4 regions of the Agrobacterium sp. 20P9.1.2 genome follow, and region 2 is predicted to be linked to each of the others. Evidence: predicted binding sites of a transcription regulator. Region 2 holds the regulator's gene; each other region holds the start of a gene.

Region 1 (5,725 bases), 210 kb from region 2:
TGCGGAACAGGGACTCGTCGCGTTTATGGTCGCCAATGCACCGGCGTCCATGGCGCCCTGGGGTGGCATCAAGCCGCTTTACGGCACCAACCCCATCGCCTTTGCAGCCCCGGTTGACGGTGCCGATCCGCTGGTCATCGACCTTGCTCTGTCCAAAGTCGCGCGGGGCAAGATCATGGCGGCACGCCAGAAGGGTGTTGAAATCCCCAGTGACTGGGCGCTGGATGCTTCGGGACAACCGACGACCGATCCGAACGAGGCGATCAACGGCACCATGGTGCCAGCGGGTGAGGCCAAGGGTGCTGCGTTGGCATTGATGGTGGAGGTTATGGCTGCAGGCCTGACCGGCGGCAATTTCGGCTTTCAGGCCTCATCGCTGCTGGATGACACGGGGACCGCACCTTCGCTGGGCCACACCATCATCGCCATCGATCCGCTGATTGCCGGAAACGACGTCTTTGCCAAGCGGCTTGCTCTCATGGCAAGTGAAATCGAGGGGCAGGAGAATGCGCGGCTGCCGGGACGTCGCAGTCAGGGCATTCGCAAGCAGTCGCTGGAAAACGGCATCGTCATCGAAGACGATATTCTGGCTCAGATCAAAGCCCTGTAATCAAAGCGCCGTAATCATTGGCAACGGCTGAGCTGCTCTTCGAGCAGCTCAGCAAAAGCTGCGCCGGAAACCTCCAGCGCACCGCTATTGTCTATCGTCGTCACATCGAAGTCGCCACAGACTTCCAGCGAGCTACGCTGGAGCCGGCGGAGGATTTCCTCCCGGCTTTCGCGGCCACGGCTTTCCAGCCGCGCGGCCAGAACATCCAGCGTGGCGATGATGTTGACGACTTTCAGCGTCGGAAAGGCCGCCTTGAAATGGCTGAGCGCGGACCGTGATCCATTGGCGATGACGATCTTGCCTTGCGCCAGCTGGTCCCGAACCGAGGTCGGAATGCCGTAGCTGAGGCCATGCGCCTGCCAGGACACGCAAAAATCACCGTTTTCGAAGCGGCGCGCGAACTCTTCCGGCGTCACCGCATCATGGTTCTCACCGCCCGCATCCCGGCTGCGGGTAATGGCGCGCTGGGCAAAGTGAATATCCTCCCGTTGGCCGAGCCGTTGTGCCGCAAATTCCATCAGCGTGTCCTTGCCAGCACCGCTCGGGCCGACCACGACGATCATCACGCCGTGGCGGTTCGCAGCCGGGTTGGAAAGATGCGGCGCGCTCTCGTTCATGCCACGCGCCTGCCTTGCCGCCAGACGGAGCGGACGATGGGAACATCCTTGTCCCTGTGAACACGCAGCATGTCTGCACGAAGGCCGGTGGCGATGCGACCGCGGTCGCTGAGACCCACGGTACGCGCAGGTGTTGCGGTGACCATGGAGAGCGCCTTGGGCAGCGTCATGCCTTCGACCTGATCGGCCAGCAGAAACGGCGCATACAGCAGGCTGAAAGGAACGTAGTCGGACGACAGGACATCGAGCACGCCGAGTTCAGCGAGATCGCGCGCTGCGATATTGCCGGAATGGGATTTGCCACGAACGATGTTGGGTGCACCCATCAACACGCTCATGCCCGCGCTGTGCGATGCCTGCGCCGCCTCGACGCTGGTGGGAAACTCGGCCAGCTTGACGCCGTGGCCGATGGCTTCCTCGACATGCGCATGGGTGGCATCGTCATGGCTGGCAATGGTGATACCCCTCTCAAGGCAACGGGCGGACAGATAATCGCGGTTCGGGGCGGAATATTTGGCCGATGCAGCGACACGCCGTTCCATGAAAGCCTTGAAGACCTCGTCGCTGAGCCCGCGCTTCTTTTGATAGAAGACGATATATTGATCCATGGTCTGGAACTGGCGCTGCCCCGGGGAATGGTCCATCAGCGAAATCAGCTTCACATGCGGGTCGTTTTCGAAGTCCTCGAAATGATCCAGCACGTCGCCAGCCGCAACCTCGCAGCGCAGATGCAGCAGGTGATCGGCGCGCAGGCGGTTTTCGTTCTGCGCCTGCTCGATGGCGTCGGCCATGTCGCGCATTTCGCCCTTGGCAAAGCCGCCATCTTCATCCGAGCCGAGGCGAAGACAATCGAACACCGTCGTGATGCCTGATGAGGCGATCTGCGCATCATGCGCCTGAATGGCGGCAATCTTGTTCCAGGTCACGCCCGGGCGCGGCGAGTAATGCTGCTCAAGATGGTCCGTGTGCAATTCCACGAGGCCGGGGATCAGATAGTCACCCTCGAAATCCTCGCCGACGCGGGATGTGCCTTCGCTGACATCGGCGATCAGCCCATCGCGAACCAAGACCGAGCCTTCGATGATCTTGTCTTCAAGAACGATGCGGGCGTTGGAGAATATCTGTTCCGTCATGCTATTGCTTCTTTCATATCAGGTGCGGCAAGCGGCAGCCATGTGTGAATGGTGAAGGCCTCGCCACGCGCCTTCTCAACGAAAAGGCCAAGTCCCGAAATGGACAGTGGCCGATCCGTGAAATTGGAAAATTCTGACGCCAGCACGCCGGATATGTGCGCAGTGTCTGCCTCATCCACGGGTCCGGTGAGTGTCATGTGAAAGCGAAAATCGTCCATGACATGCGGGTAGCCCCAGAGCGACAGATTATGCCGCTGGCTTTCCGTGAGGTTCTGCGGCCTGCGGCGGGCGATGTCACTGTCGGACAAGGGTGCACGGAAGGGCTCGAAATAATCGACCACGTCTGCTGCAAAATCCTGAAGTGGTTGATACGGCGCGTGCGGCACCAGCGCAAAGAAGGGTCCGAGAGATCCGACCACCAGTTTGGGGATGTAAAAAGCCTGCCGCGAGGCGGCAAACGCCTGCAAAGCGGCCAGAAGATCGGTTTCGCTACGCTTCTCGGACAGCTCGAAGGGCGCTTTTAACGTGGCGTGAAAACCATATCGACGTGGTTCGGCGGTGATCTCCGCATAGGCCTCATGGTCATCATGAGCAATACCGGAAAACGCATTACGCCCCAGCCATCGCGATGCCTTTTCGGTCAGGGCATCGTTTTCGGCGGGTGTAAAATAGATGGCGTAGCGCACGTCGGTCGCACTTTCAGTATCAGGGATCAGAGCGGTATTTGGAATGACTCGCCTTGGCGAAGCAAGGCCGCAGAAGCGAATTAGAACCTCTACGTGACGGAATGATGATAGCGGCGAAAAACTCTGCCCGAGAGATGCATTTTAGGGGTGAGATCGCTGCTCGCTTCTCCACGCCCGAAATCCATGATGAAACTTCTTCAACCATTCTGCGTTAGTCTTGCAAGTATTCACGGATGCAAGGAGCACAGGCTCATGGAAATCGGAATTCTCGTCGCACTGTTCTTTACAGTATTTGCCGCTTCCAGCGTATGTTGCGCCTATTGGTTCGGCGAACATCGCAATTTCTGACGTTAGCTCAGGCGCAATATTTTCCTTGTGCTGGAACGCTCGAGTAAGAAGAAGATAAAATACAAAAAGCGCCGCTAGCTTTACGCAGCGGCGCTTTTTTGATTCTGCGCACTATTAATGCGCCGCGGACATATCGCCCAGCACTTCCTTGGAAGCGACGGTGGAATCTGCGTTCAGCTTGTAGACCATGGGAACACCGGTCGCGAGGTTGAGCTTGAGGATTTCTTCCTTGCTCAACTTGTCCAGCACCATGACCAGCGAGCGCAGCGAATTGCCGTGCGCAGCAACCAGTACCTTTTCGCCCCGCAGAACGCGCGGCAGGATTTCCGTCAGGTAATAGGGCCAGACGCGGGCGCCGGTGTCGCGCAGGCTTTCACCGCCTGGAGGTGGAATATCGTAGGAACGGCGCCAGATATGCACCTGTTCTTCACCCCATTTTTCGCGGGCATCATCCTTGTTGAGACCGGAGAGATCGCCATAGTCGCGCTCGTTCAGCGCCTCATCCCGGATGGTCTCAAGGTCAGGCTGGCCGACATTGTCGAGCACCATCTGGCAGGTTTTCTGGGCGCGGATCAGCGATGAGGTGTAAGCGATATCGAATTTGATGCCATAATCGGCCAGAGCCTTGCCACCTGCATTGGCTTCCTGCACGCCGAGTTCGGTGAGGTCAGGGTCACGCCAGCCCGTGAAGAGGTTCTTGAGGTTCCAGTCACTTTGGCCGTGACGAACGAGGACGAGGGTTCCGCTCATATCAATTGCTCTCCGAGTTGATTATTGGTCTTTCGCCAGACCGAGAACGTCCAGCATGGAATAAAGGCCGGGTTTCTGCCCATGCGCCCAGACGGCAGCAGCGATGGCGCCACGCCCGAAAATCGTGCGGTCTGCCGCATGGTGGGACAGCGTGACCTGCTCACCCTCTGCAGCAAAAATAACCGAATGGTCGCCGACGACGGAGCCGCCGCGCAATGTGGCAAAACCAATCGTGCCACCTTCACGAGGGCCGGTATGGCCATCGCGCACGCGCACGGATTTGGATGTAAGGTCGATACCCCGGCCCTTGGCCGCAGCCTCACCGAGAAGCAGGGCGGTGCCCGAGGGCGCATCGACCTTGTGCTTGTGGTGCATTTCGAGAATTTCGATATCCCAGCCGCTGCCATCCAGTGCCTTTGCCGCCTGCCGCGTGAGAACGCTGAGCAGATTGACGCCAAGGCTCATATTGCCGGATTTCACGACACGGGCATGGCGAGCCGCAGCCTCGAATTTTTCCTCATCCGCCACCGAGCAACCCGTTGTGCCGATGACATGGACGATGCGGGCTTGTGCGGCAAGACCGGCAAAGGCGACGCTGCCAGCGGGTGAGGTGAAATCGATGACACCTTCGGCATGGACGAAAGCTTCGAGCGCATCGCTGGTGATTGCTACGCCGTTGGGACCAAGGCCGGAAATCTCGCCAGCATCACGACCGATAAAGGGGGAGCCTTCACGCTCCACGGCGGCATGCAGTTGGACACCCGGTGTTTCGTGGATCAGGCGGATCAGCGTTTGCCCCATCCGCCCAGCTGCACCGACCACCACCAGTTTCATGCCATTGCCGCTCATGCTGCCCCACTCAATGCTTTCGTTTAAAGACCGCGAACGCCCGTCGCCTGAAGATTGTTGAGGCGAGCGTAAAGACCATCTTCCTGACGCGCAAGCGTCTCGTGGACGCCTTCTTCCACGACGAGGCCTTCATTCATCACCACGATCTTGTCTGCCTTGACCACGGTCGAAAGACGGTGGGCGATAACGATGACGGTGCGCCCTGTCATGGCGGTGTCGAGCGCCATCTGCACGACGGCTTCCGATTCTGTATCGAGCGCGGAGGTCGCTTCGTCCAGCAGCAGGATCGGTGCATTGCGTACCAGCGCGCGGGCAATCGACAGGCGCTGGCGCTGACCACCGGAAAGCGTCATGCCGTTCTCGCCGACCGGCGTCTCATAGCCCTGCGGCTGAGCGAGGATGAAGTCATGCGCAAAAGCAAGCCGTGCTGCTTCTTCGATTTCGGCATCCGTCGCTTCCGGGCGACCGTAACGAATATTGTCGCGGATGGTGCCTTCGAAGAGATAAGGCTGCTGCGACACATAAGCGAGGTTCTGGCGAACGGACATGGTCGTGACATCGGCGATGTTTTGACCATCGATCAGGATCGCTCCGCCGCTTGGATCGTAAAAGCGCGGTATGAGGTTGATGATGGTCGATTTGCCCGCACCGGAGGGGCCGACCAAAGCGGTGGTCTTGCCACCTTCGGCAACGAAGCTCACGCCCTTCAGAATTGCACCGCCATCCTTGTAG
Region 2 (5,725 bases):
GCACATGCCCTTGGCGAAACCGCACCGCTGCTGCTCATCGGCATGGTCGCCTTCGTCGCGAATTATCCGACAACGCCAATGGATCCGTCCACGGCCCTGCCGGTGCAGATTTACATGTGGGCGAACGAAGCAGAACGTGCCTTTGTCGAGAGAACATCAGGCGCTATCATCATCCTGCTTATGTTCCTCATCGTCATGAATGTGGGAGCAATCCTGTTGCGTCGCCGCTTCGAGCGTCGTTGGTAAACCTTACTTAGGGAAAATCGGGTCACCGGTTTTCCAGCCAGCATGCGATGTAACAAACACCGGGAGCTTGAGGCTATGAATATGTTGTCGGAAGCAGCAGTTGAAAAGGCGCTGGACAAGAAAATGAATGAAGTAACATACAAGATGATCGGCAAGGACGTTTCCGTTTATTATAGCGAGAAGCGTGCCCTTTACGATGTGAACCTCAATGTGCGTGAAAACACCGTGACGGCGCTCATCGGACCGTCTGGCTGTGGCAAGTCCACTTTCCTGCGCACGCTGAACCGCATGAACGACACCATCGACAGTTGCCGCGTTACCGGCAAGATCACGCTCGATGAAGACGATATATACGATCAGACGATCGACGTGGTGGAACTGCGCGCCCGCGTCGGCATGGTGTTCCAGAAGCCGAACCCTTTCCCGAAGACGATCTACGAAAACATCGCCTACGGTCCCCGCATCCATGGTCTGGCCCGCAACAAGGCGGATATGGATCAGATCGTCGAGTCCAGCCTTCAGAAGGCCGGTCTGTGGAACGAAGCCAAGGATCGTCTGCACGAATCCGGCACCGGCCTGTCCGGCGGTCAGCAGCAGCGTCTGTGCATCGCCCGCGCCATTGCGGTTTCTCCAGAAGTCATCCTCATGGATGAGCCCTGCTCGGCGCTGGACCCGATTGCAACCGCCAAAGTCGAAGAACTGATCCACGAGCTGCGCGCCAATTACACCATCGTCATCGTTACCCACTCCATGCAGCAGGCAGCCCGCGTGTCGCAGCGAACCGCCATGTTCCATCTGGGCCATCTGGTGGAAGAAAACGACACCGATAAGATGTTCACCAACCCGGATGACCAGCGCACGCAGGACTATATCATGGGTCGCTTCGGCTGATCTGACGCTGGTTCAAACCCTTCGCATGGCACCGCTTGAGCCCAACTGGGCTTGCGGGCCAGTGCATCGAAACTGGAGACTTCGAACATGTCGACACATTCCCATATTATGTCCGCCTATGATGATGAACTGAAGTTCCTCACCCGCCGCATCGCCGAAATGGGTGGTCTGGCTGAACAGATGTGCGCTGATGCGGTGCGGGCGCTGGTCAATTCCGATGCAGCGCTGGCCCAGAAGGTCATCTCTGATGATACGATCCTCGATCACGCCGAGCGCGAGATCGGCGACAAGGCCATCGTCACCATCGCCAAGCGTCAGCCTATGGCGGCCGACCTTCGCGAAATCATCGGTTCGCTGCGCATTGCCGCCGATCTGGAGCGCGTAGGCGACCTTGGCAAGAACACCGCCAAGCGCGTCATTGCCGTTGCTGGCACGGGCGTTCCGCGCAAGCTGGCCCGTGGTCTCGAGCATCTGTCGGAACTGGCACTGGTGCAGCTGAAGGAAGTGCTGGACGTCTATTCCACACGTTCCGTAGAAAAGGCGCAGGCCATCCGCGAGCGCGACGAAGAGATCGACGCCATGTACACCTCGCTGTTCCGCGAGCTGTTGACCTACATGATGGAAGATCCGCGTAACATCACCACCTGCACGCATCTGCTGTTCTGCGCAAAGAACATCGAGCGCGTTGGCGACCATGCGACCAATATCGCAGAAACCATCTACTACATGGCCACCGGCAGCCAGCCGGAAGGCGAGCGTCCGAAGGACGATAGTTCCAACACGCTCGGTGCAGTAACCGAGTAAGTTTTACAGCATCGGCACTTTGGATCGGAAACGATCTTCGGAATGCCGATGTGTAGATCAACAGGCCAGAGCGTCCGTGATGCGTCCAAATGAACGCATGGCGCTCTGGTAAGACTGGCGGAGTCCCAAGCCTATGGTGCCGAAAATCGCAGTTGTCGAAGATGAAGAGGCTTTGAGTGTTCTTCTTCGTTACAATCTGGAATCCGAAGGTTACGATGTCGACACCATTCCCCGTGGCGACGAGGCGGAAATCCGCCTGCAGGAGCGGACGCCGGATCTGCTGATCCTGGACTGGATGCTGCCGGGCGTTTCCGGCATCGAATTGTGCCGTCGCCTGAGAATGCGCCCCGAGACCGAACGCCTGCCGATCATCATGTTGACGGCACGCGGTGAGGAAAGCGAGCGCGTGCGCGGACTGGCCACGGGCGCAGACGACTATGTGGTCAAGCCCTTCTCCACGCCGGAACTGATGGCGCGCGTCAAAGCCATGCTGCGTCGCGCCCGCCCGGAAGTTCTGTCGTCTGTCCTGAAATGCGGTGACATCGAGCTGGATCGCGAAACGCATCGTGTTCACCGCAAGACCCGCGAAGTGCGCCTCGGACCAACCGAATTCCGCCTGCTGGAGTTCCTGATGGTCTCTCCCGGCCGCGTCTTCTCCCGCTCGCAACTTCTCGACGGCGTCTGGGGTCACGATATCTATGTGGACGAACGCACGGTCGATGTTCATGTCGGTCGTCTGCGCAAGGCTCTGAACTTCTCCAACATGCAGGATGTGATCCGCACCGTTCGCGGCGCTGGCTATTCTATGGAAGCCTGACGGGCGGCTCCATCACTGATCTTTCGCACAATGCGCGCTGTTGCCTCACCGGGTCAACGGCGCGCGTTTTGTATTTTTGCGCAGCTTAGGCAGGAATGTGTACGAGAAGGGGAGCCATCTCCAGCCGGTCACGAAGATATATTTTTGACCCCTTTGAACTGGTTTGCGCCAGAAGTTGCGGATGGAAAGGGGAGGCGGGGATATCCGCTTGCCGCGCAGTTTTCCTGAGTAAAAACAAAGGGCAGGTAAATTTTCAAAATTGAAAATCCAGCACGGATTATTATATTTCTGAAGAGGCTGCTGCGTTGCAAGATAAACGCTCATTTCAATGATCTGAAATTTAAAGTTTGACTATCCGGTCATAACCCTCTATCACTGGTTTATCGATATTTTGCTTGCTGAGCTTTGGTTGCCGCGCGATTAGCACCGCGTTTTGAACTAACCCTTTCCTTCAAAAAAATCGCTATACTCGCACACAGGGCGTCAGTTCTGTGATCTATAACTTATGCTTTGAAAGGGTTCATTATGACCACAGGCACAGTAAAATGGTTTAACTCCACCAAGGGCTTCGGCTTCATTCAGCCAGACAACGGCGGCACAGACGCATTCGTACACATCTCCGCTGTAGAGCGTGCAGGTATGCGCGAAATCGTTGAAGGCCAGAAGCTGAGCTACGACCTTGAGCGCGACAACAAGTCGGGCAAAATGTCGGCCTGCAATCTCCAGGCTGCTTAATACGGACTCCGCTTTCCTTTGACCACGGATGTACTGGCACTGTCGAAAGCATGAGACCAAGCGAGGTCAGGCACGTTGCCTGGCCTTTTTTTGTGCCGCCCGGCGGTACAGGCTTCGGACAAGGCGCCCATGGGCGCAAACGCTCCGGGCCACTCTATCCACCCCGCAGCGGCGTTTTTGGAAATCGATCCCGATTTCGGCTGATGCGACAGGAAGGAAATTCCATGTCTGAAACACACAGCAAATCTCGCCAGCAGGCGGAAATCGCATTCGGTGAAACGCAGTCGCAGTTCTTTGCACGCGGCCATGCGGTTGACGAACTCAATTCGATTGCCCAGGCGCGTGATGAAAAGACGCAGCGCCTGCGTGAAGCGCGCCTTGCCAAGGAACTGCAAGACAGCCTGGCACCTGCCAAGACACCCGCAAAGCGTGCTAAGAAATCCTGACCCTGATGGGTACGGCACCTCAACTGGAATAGAGACTTGAGAAACAACAAAAACGTTAAAAACAGTGAACTGACTGACCGCCGCAGCGCCGCTGCTGAGGCCAAGGCTGCCCTTCTGCAGGCCTATAAGGCCGCCAAGGAAGCCGCCGAACCCAACCGGGAAGCCAAGCAGGCAGAACGCATCGCCGTGGCGGAAGCCCGCGAAGCGCGTCGTGCCGAGCGCGAGCAGCAGAAGCGCGAAGAGCAGAGCCGCCTCGAAGCGGAACGGCTGGCGCATGAAGCCGAGCTTGAAGCCGCTGCGACTGCCGAAGAAGACGCCCGCAAGCTGGCCGATAAAAACCGCGTCGCCCGCGTCATCGAAGATGAGGCCGCCCGCAAGGCCGAGCGCGACCGTCGCTACGCCAACCGCAAGGCCCGCCAGGGTTAAAGCTATCTGCCATGATCCAGCAGCCATTCGAATGAAGGGCTGCGGTCTGGCGGGATGGACCTGTTGTCATTCGTGCTTGCGGAAACATTGGCGGTTACGCCGCCAATCAGAGGTGCCCGGCATCTCTGCGCATCCAGTGCGCCCGCGGAGCCGTCCTGAACGTTCTGCAGAACTGCTTTTCCCACATAGGTGAAATCCGGTCACAAGACTTCCGTTTCATGGAAGTCTTGTGTCATTGCAAGCAGGCATAGCTCAGCAGTTTGTAAGAGCATATGGCGCTATAAGGCTATAAAAGCCACGCCCAATATCCCGAGAAAGATAGAGCAAGCTTCATCGCTTTTGGCCGCGTGCGCAACTGGCGTGAAATTTCGGCCTATCAAAGCGATGGGCAGGTGTCGGCGCCTTAGTTGACGTTTGTCGATCCCATCGATCGTTGGCTCTGACTTCCTCTTTTGATCGTAGGCATGAAAAAAGCGGGCCAATGGACCCGCTTTTTTATCTCTTGCAATATGTCTGCTGCCCTTAAGCGCGACGGCGTTCGCTTACTGGCTGGTAAGCCATCTTCGCGTGGAACTTGCAGTAAGGCGAGGACTCGGAAGCTTCGCAGCCGCAGAAATGGAAGTCGTCCTTCAGCGGGTCACCGACTGGCCACTTGCAGGTGCGCTCGGTCAGTTCCGTCAGCGTCAGGCGCAGAGATGTTGGCAACGAGGCATTGTTGACGGGAACATATTCCAGAACCTGTGCCGTATCGATGTCCAGATCGTCCTTCAGCGCGGTGGCGCCAACCGTGCGGGGCGCCGGGCGTGCTGTTGCCGGGCGGGCTGGAAAGTTGGTTGCGCGGGGTGCCGTAGGGGCTGCAGGGCGCTTGGCGGCGGGGCGTGAGGTTGCAACCGTGCCACCGGCCTTTGCACGGCCTGGCAGGTTCAAACGGTGGACCTTGCCGATGACGGCGTTACGGCTGACGCCGCCGAGCTGGGCTGCGATCTGGCTGGCGCTCAGCCCTTCGGACCACAGTCTTTTGAGTTTCTCGACTCGTTCATCCGTCCAGTTCATACTGCTTCTCCGCTGGTCGCGCAGGCAGAATCCTTCTACGATGCCGTGGAGCGAACCACGCGCAGAATATCCGCCAGATTGTAGGTGACTAGGTCCGCCGCTTGCAGTCTAGTAATTGAGAGTTAACCTAATCGTAGGCCGACTCCGTGACAAGAGTCGGGAGAATCATCTGGAATCGATTTTCCGGTTTTCCCCAACTTGCTGCGTTCGTGAGTCAGAAAAGCAACACTTTGTAGGTCAGTAAAACCGCTCTACCAAGGCTTGAGAATGCCTGACAATGCGGACATTTGTTGACATCCCAGAATGA
Region 3 (5,725 bases), on a different contig from region 2:
GGCGGGAGGCCGAACAGCGCTTCCGGCAGGTTGAGTCTGGTCAACAACGCCGCTGCGCGCGCAATGGCGTCTTCCTTGCTGACACCGCGCGCCGTCAAGGGTTCCGCTACGATCTCCAGCGCCGAAACGCGCGGGACCGCGCGCAGAAACTGGCTAACGTAGCCGATACTGTTGTGCCGCAGCGCAAGGATCAGTCTCGGATCGCCGCTGCCGAGATCACTCATGGTGTTGGTCGAACCGTCGCGAACCAGAATATGGCCTTGGTCGATAGCATAGTTGCCGTAGACCATGCGCAGGATCGATGACTTGCCGACGCCGGATGGGCCACCAAGCACGACACATTCTCCGCGATGGAGATCGAAGCTGACATTGCGCACCACCGGCAAAACGATGCCGTCGCGCAGATGCATGGTGAAAGATTTGGCGACATCGCTGACCGAAAGAACGATCGTCTCTGCAAGTGCCGACGTGGGATGATGAAGCGTCATTTCAGCTCTCCGGTATCGAGGCGACAAGAAGCTGGGTGTAGGCATGCTGCGGATCGTCCAGCACCCGGTCTGTCAGTCCCTGCTCTACGATTCGACCACTCTTCATGACGATCATCCGTTGCGACAACAGGCGGGCAACAGCCAGATCATGTGTGACGATGACCACCGAAAGACCGAGGTCGTTGACGAGATTGCGCAACAGGTCGAGCACACGGGCCTGCACGGACACATCGAGGCCACCAGTCGGCTCATCCATGAAAATCAGACGTGGATGGGTGACGAGATTGCGGGCAATCTGCAATCGCTGGCGCATACCGCCGGAAAAAGCCACAGGCTGATCGTCTATACGATCCACGGCAATTTCGACACGCGACAGCCACTCGCCGGCAGACTTGCGGATATCACCATAATGCCGCTCGCCAACTGCCATCAGCCGCTCACCGACATTGGCACCGGCAGAAACCCGCATGCGCAGACCATCTGCCGGATTCTGGTGCACGAAGCCCCAGTCGGTACGCATCAGAAACCGGCGCTCGGCCTCTGAAAGCTCCTCAAGATCAGGAAAACGCCCGTCCCGCATGCGGTATTGCACGCTACCCGAGGAGCGTTCGAGCCGCGCCGATATGCAATTGAGCAGCGTTGTTTTGCCGGAACCGGATTCACCGACGATGGCAACGACTTCGCCGGGCCAGACATCGAACGAGACATCCGTACAGCCGATGAAGTCACCGTAACGGCGCTCCAGATTTCGAACAGAAAGGATCGGGCCTGTCATGGCTGTTCTCCCATCGCCAGTTGGGGCAAGCCTGGGCCGTGATGACCCTCTGCCTGGCGGGTTTCGCAATGGTCGGTATCGGAGCAGACGAACATCCGGCCCCCGCGATCATCCGTCACCACTTCATCGAGATAGACGCCGGTGGCGTTGCACAGCGCGCAGGGAGCGCTGAAACGCTGAATAGCAAAAGGGTGATCCTCGAAATCGAGGCTGACGACTTCGGTGAACGGCGGCAAAGCATAGATGCGCTTCTCGCGCCCGGCACCGAACAATTGCAGCGCAGGTGAATTGTTCATTTTCGGATTATCGAACTTCGGGATCGGTGATGGGTCCATCACATAGCGCCCTTCAACCTTCACAGGATAGGCATAGGTGGTGGCGATATGGCCGTGTTGGGCGATGTCCTCGTAGAGCTTCACATGGATGAGGCCGTATTCCTCAAGCCCATGCATGACACGCGTTTCCGTTTCGCGTGGCTCCAGAAACCGCAACGGCTCGGGAATGGGAACCTGATAAACGATTGTCTGGCCAGCTTTAAGCGGTGTTTCCGGAATGCGGTGACGTGTCTGGATGACCGTCGCCTCCTCGGTCTTCGTCGTCGTGGCAACGCCCGCCATCTTTGCGAAAAAGGCGCGGATGGAAACGGCATTGGTGGTGTCGTCGGCCCCTTGGTCTATGACCTTCAGAACATCATCCGGCCCCAGAATGGCAGCGGTGACCTGAACGCCGCCGGTTCCCCAGCCATAGGGCATCGGCATTTCCCGCGATGCGAACGGCACCTGATAACCGGGAATGGCAATCGCCTTCAAAATCGCGCGGCGGATCATCCGTTTGGTCTGTTCGTCAAGATAGGCGAAGTTGTAGCTTGGCAGGTTCATTCTGCGGCCTCCTTGGTCGCCAGCAGTTCTTCGTTTTCGCGCCGAAGCATGCGCAATAGGCCCAGTTCCGCCTGGAAATCCACGTAATGCGGCAGTTTCAGATGCTCGACAAAGCCGGTGGCTTCGACATTGTCGCAATGTGCAAGAACGAATTCCTCGTCCTGCGCGGGCGCGGCGCGCTGCTCCTGAAACTCGTCGGCGCGGAGAGCGCGATCGACAAGGCTCATGGCCATTGCCTTGCGTTCCGACTGGCCGAAAACGAGGCCGTAACCGCGTGTGAATTTCGGCCCGTCCTCACCCTGCCCTTTGAACTGTGAGACCATCTGGCATTCCGTGACGCGGATGGAGCCAAGGCAGACGGCAAAACCAAGTTCCGGCACATCGATCTCGATATCGACCATACCGATCCGCACTTCGCCGACGAAGGGGTGAGTGCGGCCATAACCGCGCTGGGTGGAATAGCCGAGCGACAGAAGAAACCCTTCATCGCCGCGCGCCAGGGCCTGCAAGCGCAGATCACGGTCAACCGGGAAAGCGGTGGGATCACGCGTGAGATCGGCAGGCTCCTTGTCCGAAGCAACGTCCGGCTCGATCAGGCCTTCATTGTTGAGGATATCTGTTACGCGTGGGTAAGATGGTGCACCATCCAGCGGTCGTCTGGCGGGTTCATCCACCGGCGCGTCACCGGCCATGTCGGGATCGATCAGACGGTGCGTGTAATCGAAGGTTGGGCCAAGCAGCTGCCCACCCGGAATATCCTTGTAGGTTGCCGAGACGCGTCGCTCGATACGCATGTTATCCGTTGCGATAGGCCGCGAATATCCGAAGCGCGGCAGGGTCGTGCGATAGGCGCGCAGCAGAAAAATCGCCTCGATGAGGTCCCCGCGCGACTGGCGCACGCACATGGCCGCAAGTTGTGGATCGTAAAGCGATCCCTCGGCCATGACCCGGTCAACCGCCAGTGACAATTGCCCGGCGATCTGTTCGAGCGTCAATGCGGGCACTTCACGATCACCACGCCGACGATCCGCCAGCAGCTTATGGGCTTTATCGATGGCCGCTTCGCCACCCTTTACCGCGACATACATGGATCAAACCTCCCGAATACGCGTGGTGCGCGGCAAGGCAATCGCCTCGGCACCGCAAACAAGCAGAATGTCAAAGCCCAGCGGATAGCGGGCGGCGTTGGCGTCCATGGCATCCACAAACCCCTCAGGTAGTCCGACGGGCGCGATGTTGGAGGAGGCTTCGATGCCGGGGCCTGTCAGTTCAAGCGAGGGGCCGCCATCCATCGAGCGGACGGGCAGAATGAGGGTCGCGGAACGGTCCGGATATTCCATCGTTCCATGCGCGAAGCCCTGCCATTGCGCCACGTCACTTGCTTCAGACAGAAGAACGAAGCTCGCCTTCTCTGGCTGCTGCGCAATGGGTGCGCCGCTGTGGAAGGTTAGCCAGGTGGCAACATCCTGAGCTTCCAAGTCCTCAATCCAGACAGGCGTGTCGTAGTCAGCCAAGGTCAGCAGAATGGCCGATGCCGCAGCGCAGAGCGGTGCAGGGCCCGAAGCCCGCTCACCGAGATCGGCGACCGATCCCGGTCTGGAAAAGGCATGCATGACGGCGTGGAAAACATCCTGCGAAGCAAAAACTGGATCGGCGAAACCGCCATCGAACGTGACTGTACTCATCAGTCTTCTCCTCTCGCGACCGTGAAGAAATCGACCCTTGTCGCTTCGGTCTCTTCGGCCTTGCGACGCTGCTCGTCTTCCATCACGGCCAAAGCCGGACGGACGATTTCGCCATCGATGCGCGAAACCCAGTCGGGACGTTGACGCAGCGCGTCGAGATGCGCGACGATGCGAGCCTTGGCCTTGTCCCTGCCCAGAACAACCGAATGACCGACTTCGCCGCTCTCCAGCTTGACGGTCGCGCGGGTGACGCTTGCTTCGCCAAGATTGAATGCCGCGCCGCCACCGCCGATCTTGCCGCGAACCATGACGGTGCCGATTTCCGGTCCGCGCACAGGGGTCGCCGCGGGCATGTCGGATGCCATCAGGTCATAATGCTGCAAAAGAACATCCGCTGGTGCGCCAGCCAGAATATCCAGCGCCTGCTTTCGATCAAAACTGTTCATCGTTGGGTCGCCATCTTCATTCGTCAAATTTGTCTATTTGTATAGACAACCATTCTTATTTGTTTTATACACCCTTAATGATGACGAAGGAATGACAATGGGACGTTTGGCTTGAAATGAATGCAAATGATGATGGCATATCGCGGTGGCGCCGGGTCGCGGACGGCATACGCAGTGCGGTGTCCGAAGGGCGGATCGGCGAGCAATTACCACCAGAAACAGAACTCGCGGCACAATTCGGCGTCAACAGACACACGGTAAGGCGCGCCATCGCAGTTCTTTCGACCGAGGGGCTGCTGCGCGCTGAGCGGGGGCGCGGCACCTTCGTCAACGCGGTCCAGCCGCGTGTTGTCTATCCCATCGGCACCAGAGCGCGTTTCTCCGAAAACATGATGCGCCAGTCGCTCGAACCGTCTGGACGGCTTATCCATGCGGAAGTCATCGCTGCAGATGCCGTTCAGGCAAAGCTTCTTCTGTGTGGAGCAGGCGCACCCCTGCACCGTGTCGAGCATCTGGCGGTGGCTGCCGGCGCGCCGATGTCCCGCTCTGTCTCCCTGTTTTCAGCCGAACGCTTCCCCGGCATTATTTCCGCCTATGCGGAGAGCGGCTCCATCACCAAGGCGCTGGAGCGCGAGGGCTTGGCGGATTATCGCCGCAAGGAAACGCGCCTGACGGCTGAACGGGTGTCTACACGCGATGTGGAACTGCTCAATTGCGCATCTGACAGTATCGTCCTCGTCAGTCAGGCCATTGATGTCGATCTGGAAGACAGGCCTATCCAGAGCATCGTCACCCGCTTTCTGGCCGACCGCATGGAGCTGGTTTTCACAAACCCACCAACGCATTCCAACTGAAGCGATACGGGAGGCGTGGGCAATCGGAAGGCGATGCGCACGGAACTCATCCCTCCATCGCTGGTTAGACCGGGGAGCACGTCATCCCCCCAACCGCACGATTGGAAGTTTCATGTCCGATATCAGCCGTCCTATGCCGCCCTTTTCTGAACAGCAGCAGGAGCCACCGGGGCTAACGGCAAAAATGCAGCCAGTGCCTGATCACGGTGAACGTTCCTATCGCGGAGACGGCAAGCTTACCGGCAAAGTCGCCCTCATCACCGGTGCCGATTCCGGTATCGGCAAAGCTGTCGCCATCGCCTTTGCGCGCGAAGGTGCCGACATCGCAATTTCCTATCTCAATGAAGATGAAGATGCCAAGGACACGGCGAAATGGGTTGAAGAGGCAGGCCGAAAAGCCATTCTGATGCCCGGCGATATCAAGTCAGAAGATCACTGCAAATCGCTCGTCACGCAAACCGTCCAGAAGCTTGGGAAAATTGACATACTGGTCAACAATGCGGCGTTTCAGCGGACCTACGACTCTATCGAGGACATCACCGCTGAAGAATGGGATGAGACGTTCCGCACCAATATCTATGCGCCGTTTTTCCTGTCAA
Region 4 (5,725 bases), 570 kb from region 2:
TTTCAGCGAGGAGATTGTCGAGGATTTGCGGGGCGCGGCCTTGGGTAACCCAGGAGGCGACGGTGTCGCCGAAGCCGTGGTAGAGATACATGACCGGCAGGGGCTCTGATGTGTCGCTGTAGCCCGGCGGGGTGTAGACATAGGTCGCGCGCTGCGATTTCAAGGCCTTGGACGGGATGGTGACGAGACGAAGCTCGCCATGCGGCACATCGCGCACATCCAGAATGCTGCCGGGTACGAGAATGAGGCTGGTGTTCACCTGCCGCTGCGGCTTGGGGTAATTGGTGCCGGTATCGATGCTGCGGAAGCCGTCTATGTTGAAATAATATTCATAGAGATTGGGCTTTAGAACCTCGCTCTTGACGCTCCAGACGCCACTTTCGGCGCGTTTCATCTCCAGCGGCGCATTGCTGCCAAGAGTGACGGATACGGCCTTGGCCAAGGGCGCGAAAAGGCGGAAGGTGATCGAGCCGTCTTTCTCGACCGCCGTGACGAATTCATTCAGCGGTCGGTCTGCCGGTGGCGATGCGGGCGGTTCTGCAGCAAAAGCGGGTGCGGTCATGATGCAACTGGCCAAAAGGATGCAAGGCAAAAGCATACGCATAAAAATATATCCTCCAAATTACGTTACCCCCGGGCCGAAATTGACAGATGCCCCTTAGCTTTTCAACCGGGCATTGGCGGAGCGGGAATAAAGATGGGGCTGCTTGCTGAAACAGCCTTTCCCGGCTAGGACCGGGACTGGCCCCGGCAAGAGCGGCTCTCATGCGCATATATTGCGACAGAGCTGGCATGGGGCGACATTCATATGCGTAAGGAAATAGCGTGAAAATTATAAGAGTTCTGACGATGGTCGTGATCTTCGCCGTCGTGATCTTCGGTTACCGCTGGTATAGCTACGTCACCAACACCGAGAGCCCGTACAATGAAGTCGGCATTGAGCTGAACAGCCGCATGCCTGCGCCAATCAGAAAATGGGGCTGTGACAAGCTGCACCAGACCTTCGCCAATGTCCTGCCGCCTTATGGCTGCCAGGCCGGTGACGGCACGCAGTGGCTCTGACGGGTCTTTAAAGTCCTGAAGCAGAATCAAAAAGGCGCCGCATGAACGGCGCCTTTCTTATGTCTGGCGTGGCAATCAGCCGATCATTGCGTTGTCGTCGCGCTTGACGGCGATGAGGGCCGAGCGGGGCAGCTTGCCTTCGCCATCCGGGAAGGGGGCGTCTGGGTGCTGGATGCCGACGAAGTGGGTACGCTTGTCCGCAGACCATGTCTGGCCTGTGACTTCGGAACCCTTTGGAGCTGTGAGAAAGCGCTCGATGCGGCCTGTGACTGGGTCGCCTGCCAGCATCTGGTTGTTGCCCTGTCCGGCATACTGGCCGTCATTGCTGTCTTCGCCGTCCGTCTGGATCCACAGAAGGCCGGTTGAATCGAACATCATGCCATCTGGCGAGTTGAACATGTTGCCGGAGTTGATGTTGGAGGAGCCTGCATAGGCATCCTTGTGAACATCCGGGTTGCCAGCCATGCAGAACAGGTCCCACTTGAACTTGGCATCCGCGTGGTCGTCGTTCTCAGGATACCAGCGGACGATCTGACCGTATTCGTTCTTTTCGCGCGGGTTTGCGGCGTTGAGCGGCATGGCATCGCCACCGCCATTGGTGCGCAGCTTGCCGTCCTTCATTTCGCCACGGCGGCTGTTGTTGGTCAGTGCGCAATAGGCTTCGATGGCAACGGGGTTGATGGCCACCCATTCCGGGCGGTCCATGGTGGTGGCGCCAACCTTGGAAGCGGCCTGACGGGTGAAGACGCAAATCTCGTCCATCTTCATGCCTGTCGATTCGGGCGTCAGCGCAACCCACTCACCATTGCCGTCATCAGTGAACTTGGCGACGTAGAGCGTGCCTTCATCAAGCAGCTTGGACGTATCGCCGCCCGGCACGTAAATGCCGTTGGAGATGTACTTGTAGAGGAACTCGCCACGCTCGTCGTCGCCCATATAGACGACCACGCGACCATCGCGCGCGATGACGACGGCAGCATTTTCATGCTTGATGCGGCCAAGTGCAGTGCGCTTGATGGGCGTGGAGGATGCGTTGGACGGATCGATTTCCACGACGTAACCGGCACGGCGCGGCTCGTTGGGGTGCTTGGAAACGTCGAAGCGCTCGTCAAACAGCTCATAGCCGTAGCGCGTTTCGGCAGCGATGCCGTAACGCTTGTAGTCGTCAGGCATCTTGAAGGCGGCATCGGTGGAGCCGAAATAGCCGTTGAAGTTTTCTTCGCAGGTGAGGTAGGTGCCCCACGGCGTGCGGCCCGCGCCGCAATTGTTGAAGGTGCCGAGACAGTCGATACCGTTTGCGTCGGTCTTGGTCTTGACCAGTTCGGAGCCAGCGGCAGGGCCGGACAGCTTCATTGGCGTGTTGTGGTGAATGCGGCGGTTAAACGGGCTGCCGACCACGATCTGCCAGCCATCATTGCCTTCCGCCACTTCCATGACGGTCACGCCCTGCATGTGCTGGAGGATTTTGACCTCGTCCAGATTGGCAGGCATGCCCTTTTCACGGTGGGGCAGGTTGGTTTCGTTGTTCACATATTCATGGTTGACGGCAATCAGCTGATGGCTGCCGACCACGAAAAGCTCCATGCCATCGGTGTTTTCGCCGAAAACCTTGTCGGAGTTCTCAAGGCTGACACCCTTGACCGGGTCGATATCCGACACGTTGGGGAACAGCGGCTGGCCCCACTTGGCAACCGGCTTCCAGCTGTAACCCTCAGGTACATGGATTGTGTTGTCAGTGGTGGCAGCAATAGGCTTGAACGGAAAGCGCGAGGCTGCTTCCTGTGCCTGCGCGGATGTGGAGGATGCCAGATTACCGAGCGTGCCCAAAGCGGCAGCCGCAGAACCGAATGCCAGAACGCCGCTGAGAAAACCGCGACGCGAAATCGCCGATTCCACCACGCGGTCGAAATCCGTCACAGCCGGTGGCGGGTTCTGAAGTTCGTCCCACTCATCCCAGCTCAGCTTGCTCGTGTCGATCTTTGTCATAGCGCTCTCCATCCGCTTGTAGTTTGGAACAATTCCAGATAGGGCAACTAAAGAGGGTTTATTACAGCGATATGACGGAGAAAATTCGATTTAACGCATATAATGCAACTAAAAGTAATTGTGGCGTGGGCGTCAAAACAAATACAGGCGGGGTTAAGCCCGCCTGCAAACATGCGCTCAGTCCATGTCGTGCTGATTACAGACGCGACCATGTCTGGGATTTGCACAGCACCTTGAGCACGCAGCCCTTCATGCTGAGCGAGCTGCCGGAAACGGTGCCGGTGCCGGAATAGGTTTTGTCATTGGCAGGGTCGGTGATTTCGCCGGAATAGCTGTTGCCGGTGCCGCTCATTTTGCCGATCTGCTTTCCGGCATGCTTGCCGGTTTTCAGCGTCACGCAAAAAGCGGAGCCGCAAGGGGCGATGACGGCGGTCTCGCCGCTGGCGGTTTTCCAGTTGCCTTCGATGGCTTCTGCCGCAAAGGCGCTGCTGCCCATCAAAAATGCGGAAACGGCAAGTATCAACGTTCTCTTCATATGGACCTCCCAATCCAGCTTTGGCTGACCCGTGCAATCATCAAGGGTTCAGCGCTCGCAACTCCTCATGCGAATGCGCAGATTTATAGTTTACGTGGACGTAAAAGGAAATACGGGCTGCGGCTAAATTCGGCGCTTTTTCACGCCTTTGCGCCGCGAAAAATCATCCATCGAAAAATGTCGAGTTGGGACGTGGTTACGAAAGGGTTGAATTTCATCCGTAAACTTTTCGTAAAATTGTCCGCAAAGTCCTTAATTTCCGGGCCTTGTGATATTTAACAAAAACCCAACTTTACCAATCGTTTGGACTTTGTTTGTCCCCTATTAATCATGGATTTTAAGCGCCCGTTGAAGCCCGTTTGGCATAGTGGGGACATCGAAAGAGCAGGGAAAACCTGCCGACGGAAAAGGCCAGAACAAGCCGCAGAAGACGGTAAGGCCTTCAAACCGGAAAGCTCCCGCAGAGGAGCCAAGACAGAGAGAAAACGGGCAAACAGGATAAAGAAAAATGGCACGCTTTGAAGTTCGCGATATCGAAATGGCAGTCGCCGGTGGCCAAAGCCGCGCGGACGTCTTCTGCAACCTCGGCCTGATCTACGCGACAGGCCGCGGCTGCCCGGTGGACCTCATTGCTGCCCACAAATGGCTCAACATCGCCGCCATCAAGGGTTCGGAACGGGCAGCTTCGCTGCGCGCCGATCTGGCCCGCAACATGAACAAGGCAGACCTCGCAACGGCACTACGCGCCGCCCGCGACTGGATGACCACACACTAACAATCGAGCACCGGACCAACCGGCGCCAGATAAAAAGACAGAGCGGTCCCAAGACCGCCATTCTCACCGGCTGGTTTCCTCCAGTCCCGGCCGGATACAAAAAGAATACTCCCGTAAAGGGACAGCTCAGATCCACGCTGAAAACATCAAACCGTGACCGGCAGAAACAAGGCCGGCACGGTTTTTTTGTATGTCGGATTGGGTTTCCTAGGCTATAGGTCCGAGGAAGGAACCCGGAAAACGCCTTTGATTTTATCAGGGTTGCATATTGCGATCTGGGTGTGGGTTTTCTCTCTGAAGCCGGAATTGGCGTAAAGCCTCCCTCCCTCCTGAAACACGCCGCGAACTGAATCAAATTTCTGCAAGCGCGCATGTTCTCTGCTGGAATGGAGGTAATTAATCACAGCGCAGTCGAGATTTCGAAATAGTAAGTCTGGCCCGAGCTCATTGGTTGGCATTGCTAGTCCGGGGATCTTGTCGATGACAGCTTCCAAACCCCTGTAGGAATCGACAACGAGATCAACGCCACGAGAAGATGTGAGATCGAGGCAAAAGCCGAGATCAAGTACTGCGCCTACCACCGTGACATCGTCAGGGTCACGTTGTTTGCGGCTTTGAACCTCACGAAAAAATTGAATGCCTCTTCTGGGGTTGGCCTCCCAGAAATAGATGCCTTTTCCAAGCCAGTCGTAGGCATTTTCGCTTGGGCGAAATGGATCGCCATTCAGCAAGCTGTTAGCAACGGCTTTGCTACAGCCATGATATCCAAGGACGAAGGAAGTGCTGAGCGAGTGCAAGACAGATCAGGCAACTTTTTGGTGATTATACTCGGCAGCCAACTCGCCGTTTTCATCGACAATGCCAATTTCTTGCAAATAATTAAGGGCAGCTTCCTTGGAGCGTGTAGCCGCTTTACGCGTATCACGCAGTGCCTGTTTTGTTTTTTCAAACTCTTCTTTGGTCATATCAAGCGCTCATCACTACATATGCTGAACTCAGTCTCTCACAAGAACAACGCGCAATCAACCATTCGTTGTTACGTGCTTTCCATTTAACCCAACCCCGTCAGCACCTTCGGCAGCGCTTCGGCAAACAAATCCAGTTTGGCGTCTGGGGCCGCACTCACGCGGATGCAGCGGTTCAGCGGTTCTACGCCGGGCATGCGGACGAAGACGCCGTGTTCCATCAGGCCGTCCACGATGGCTTTGGCGTAAGCGCCATCCTTGTGGCAATCGATGGTGACGAAGTTGGTGGCGGAGGGAAGGGGGGAGAGGCCGTTCTGGCGGGCGATGGTGGAGATGCGCTCGCGGGCATTGGCGATGCGTTTGACCACATCGCGCAGATAGGCCTGATCCTTCAGGGCTGCC

What was found. The regulator PhoB, encoded in region 2, activates phosphate uptake and scavenging genes when phosphate is short. The targets are predictions, from matches to a motif close to TGTCATNNANCTGTCAT.
Region 1: AC27VJ_RS00755 (DUF1045 domain-containing protein) is a predicted target of PhoB. The motif match lies at 3,140-3,156, and genes of this name have one in related genera.
Region 3: phnF (phosphonate metabolism transcriptional regulator PhnF) is a predicted target of PhoB. The motif match lies at 4,353-4,369, and genes of this name have one in related genera.
Region 4: AC27VJ_RS04610 (PhoX family protein) is a predicted target of PhoB. The motif match lies at 3,109-3,125, and genes of this name have one in related genera.

Annotation. Positions count from the first base shown of each region.
Region 1 is NZ_JBYOKI010000001.1:156,620-162,344, forward strand. It holds gene AC27VJ_RS00740 (Ldh family oxidoreductase) at 1-610, shown strand, start outside; gene phnN (phosphonate metabolism protein/1,5-bisphosphokinase (PRPP-forming) PhnN) at 625-1,227, opposite strand; gene AC27VJ_RS00750 (alpha-D-ribose 1-methylphosphonate 5-triphosphate diphosphatase) at 1,224-2,360, opposite strand; gene AC27VJ_RS00755 (DUF1045 domain-containing protein) at 2,357-3,046, opposite strand; gene AC27VJ_RS00760 (2,3-bisphosphoglycerate-dependent phosphoglycerate mutase) at 3,509-4,144, opposite strand; gene dapB (4-hydroxy-tetrahydrodipicolinate reductase) at 4,166-4,993, opposite strand; gene AC27VJ_RS00770 (ABC transporter ATP-binding protein) at 5,017-5,725, opposite strand, start outside.
Region 2 is NZ_JBYOKI010000001.1:367,287-373,011, forward strand. It holds gene pstA (phosphate ABC transporter permease PstA) at 1-246, shown strand, start outside; gene pstB (phosphate ABC transporter ATP-binding protein PstB) at 322-1,137, shown strand; gene phoU (phosphate signaling complex protein PhoU) at 1,225-1,941, shown strand; gene phoB (phosphate regulon transcriptional regulator PhoB) at 2,075-2,758, shown strand; gene AC27VJ_RS01825 (hypothetical protein) at 2,804-3,082, opposite strand; gene AC27VJ_RS01830 (cold-shock protein) at 3,284-3,493, shown strand; gene AC27VJ_RS01835 (hypothetical protein) at 3,718-3,939, shown strand; gene AC27VJ_RS01840 (DUF6481 family protein) at 3,976-4,365, shown strand; gene AC27VJ_RS01845 (GcrA family cell cycle regulator) at 4,888-5,418, opposite strand.
Region 3 is NZ_JBYOKI010000002.1:469,659-475,383, forward strand. It holds gene phnL (phosphonate C-P lyase system protein PhnL) at 1-488, opposite strand, end outside; gene phnK (phosphonate C-P lyase system protein PhnK) at 490-1,263, opposite strand; gene AC27VJ_RS08000 (alpha-D-ribose 1-methylphosphonate 5-phosphate C-P-lyase PhnJ) at 1,260-2,141, opposite strand; gene AC27VJ_RS08005 (carbon-phosphorus lyase complex subunit) at 2,138-3,229, opposite strand; gene phnH (phosphonate C-P lyase system protein PhnH) at 3,233-3,826, opposite strand; gene phnG (phosphonate C-P lyase system protein PhnG) at 3,826-4,272, opposite strand; gene phnF (phosphonate metabolism transcriptional regulator PhnF) at 4,389-5,126, shown strand; gene AC27VJ_RS08025 (SDR family oxidoreductase) at 5,239-5,725, shown strand, end outside.
Region 4 is NZ_JBYOKI010000001.1:932,713-938,437, forward strand. It holds gene AC27VJ_RS04600 (esterase) at 1-562, opposite strand, end outside; gene AC27VJ_RS04605 (hypothetical protein) at 850-1,062, shown strand; gene AC27VJ_RS04610 (PhoX family protein) at 1,138-3,048, opposite strand; gene AC27VJ_RS04615 (DUF2147 domain-containing protein) at 3,245-3,583, opposite strand; gene AC27VJ_RS04620 (SEL1-like repeat protein) at 4,092-4,358, shown strand; gene AC27VJ_RS04625 (hypothetical protein) at 4,571-5,155, opposite strand; gene AC27VJ_RS04630 (hypothetical protein) at 5,162-5,323, opposite strand; gene AC27VJ_RS04635 (pyridoxal phosphate-dependent aminotransferase) at 5,410-5,725, opposite strand, start outside.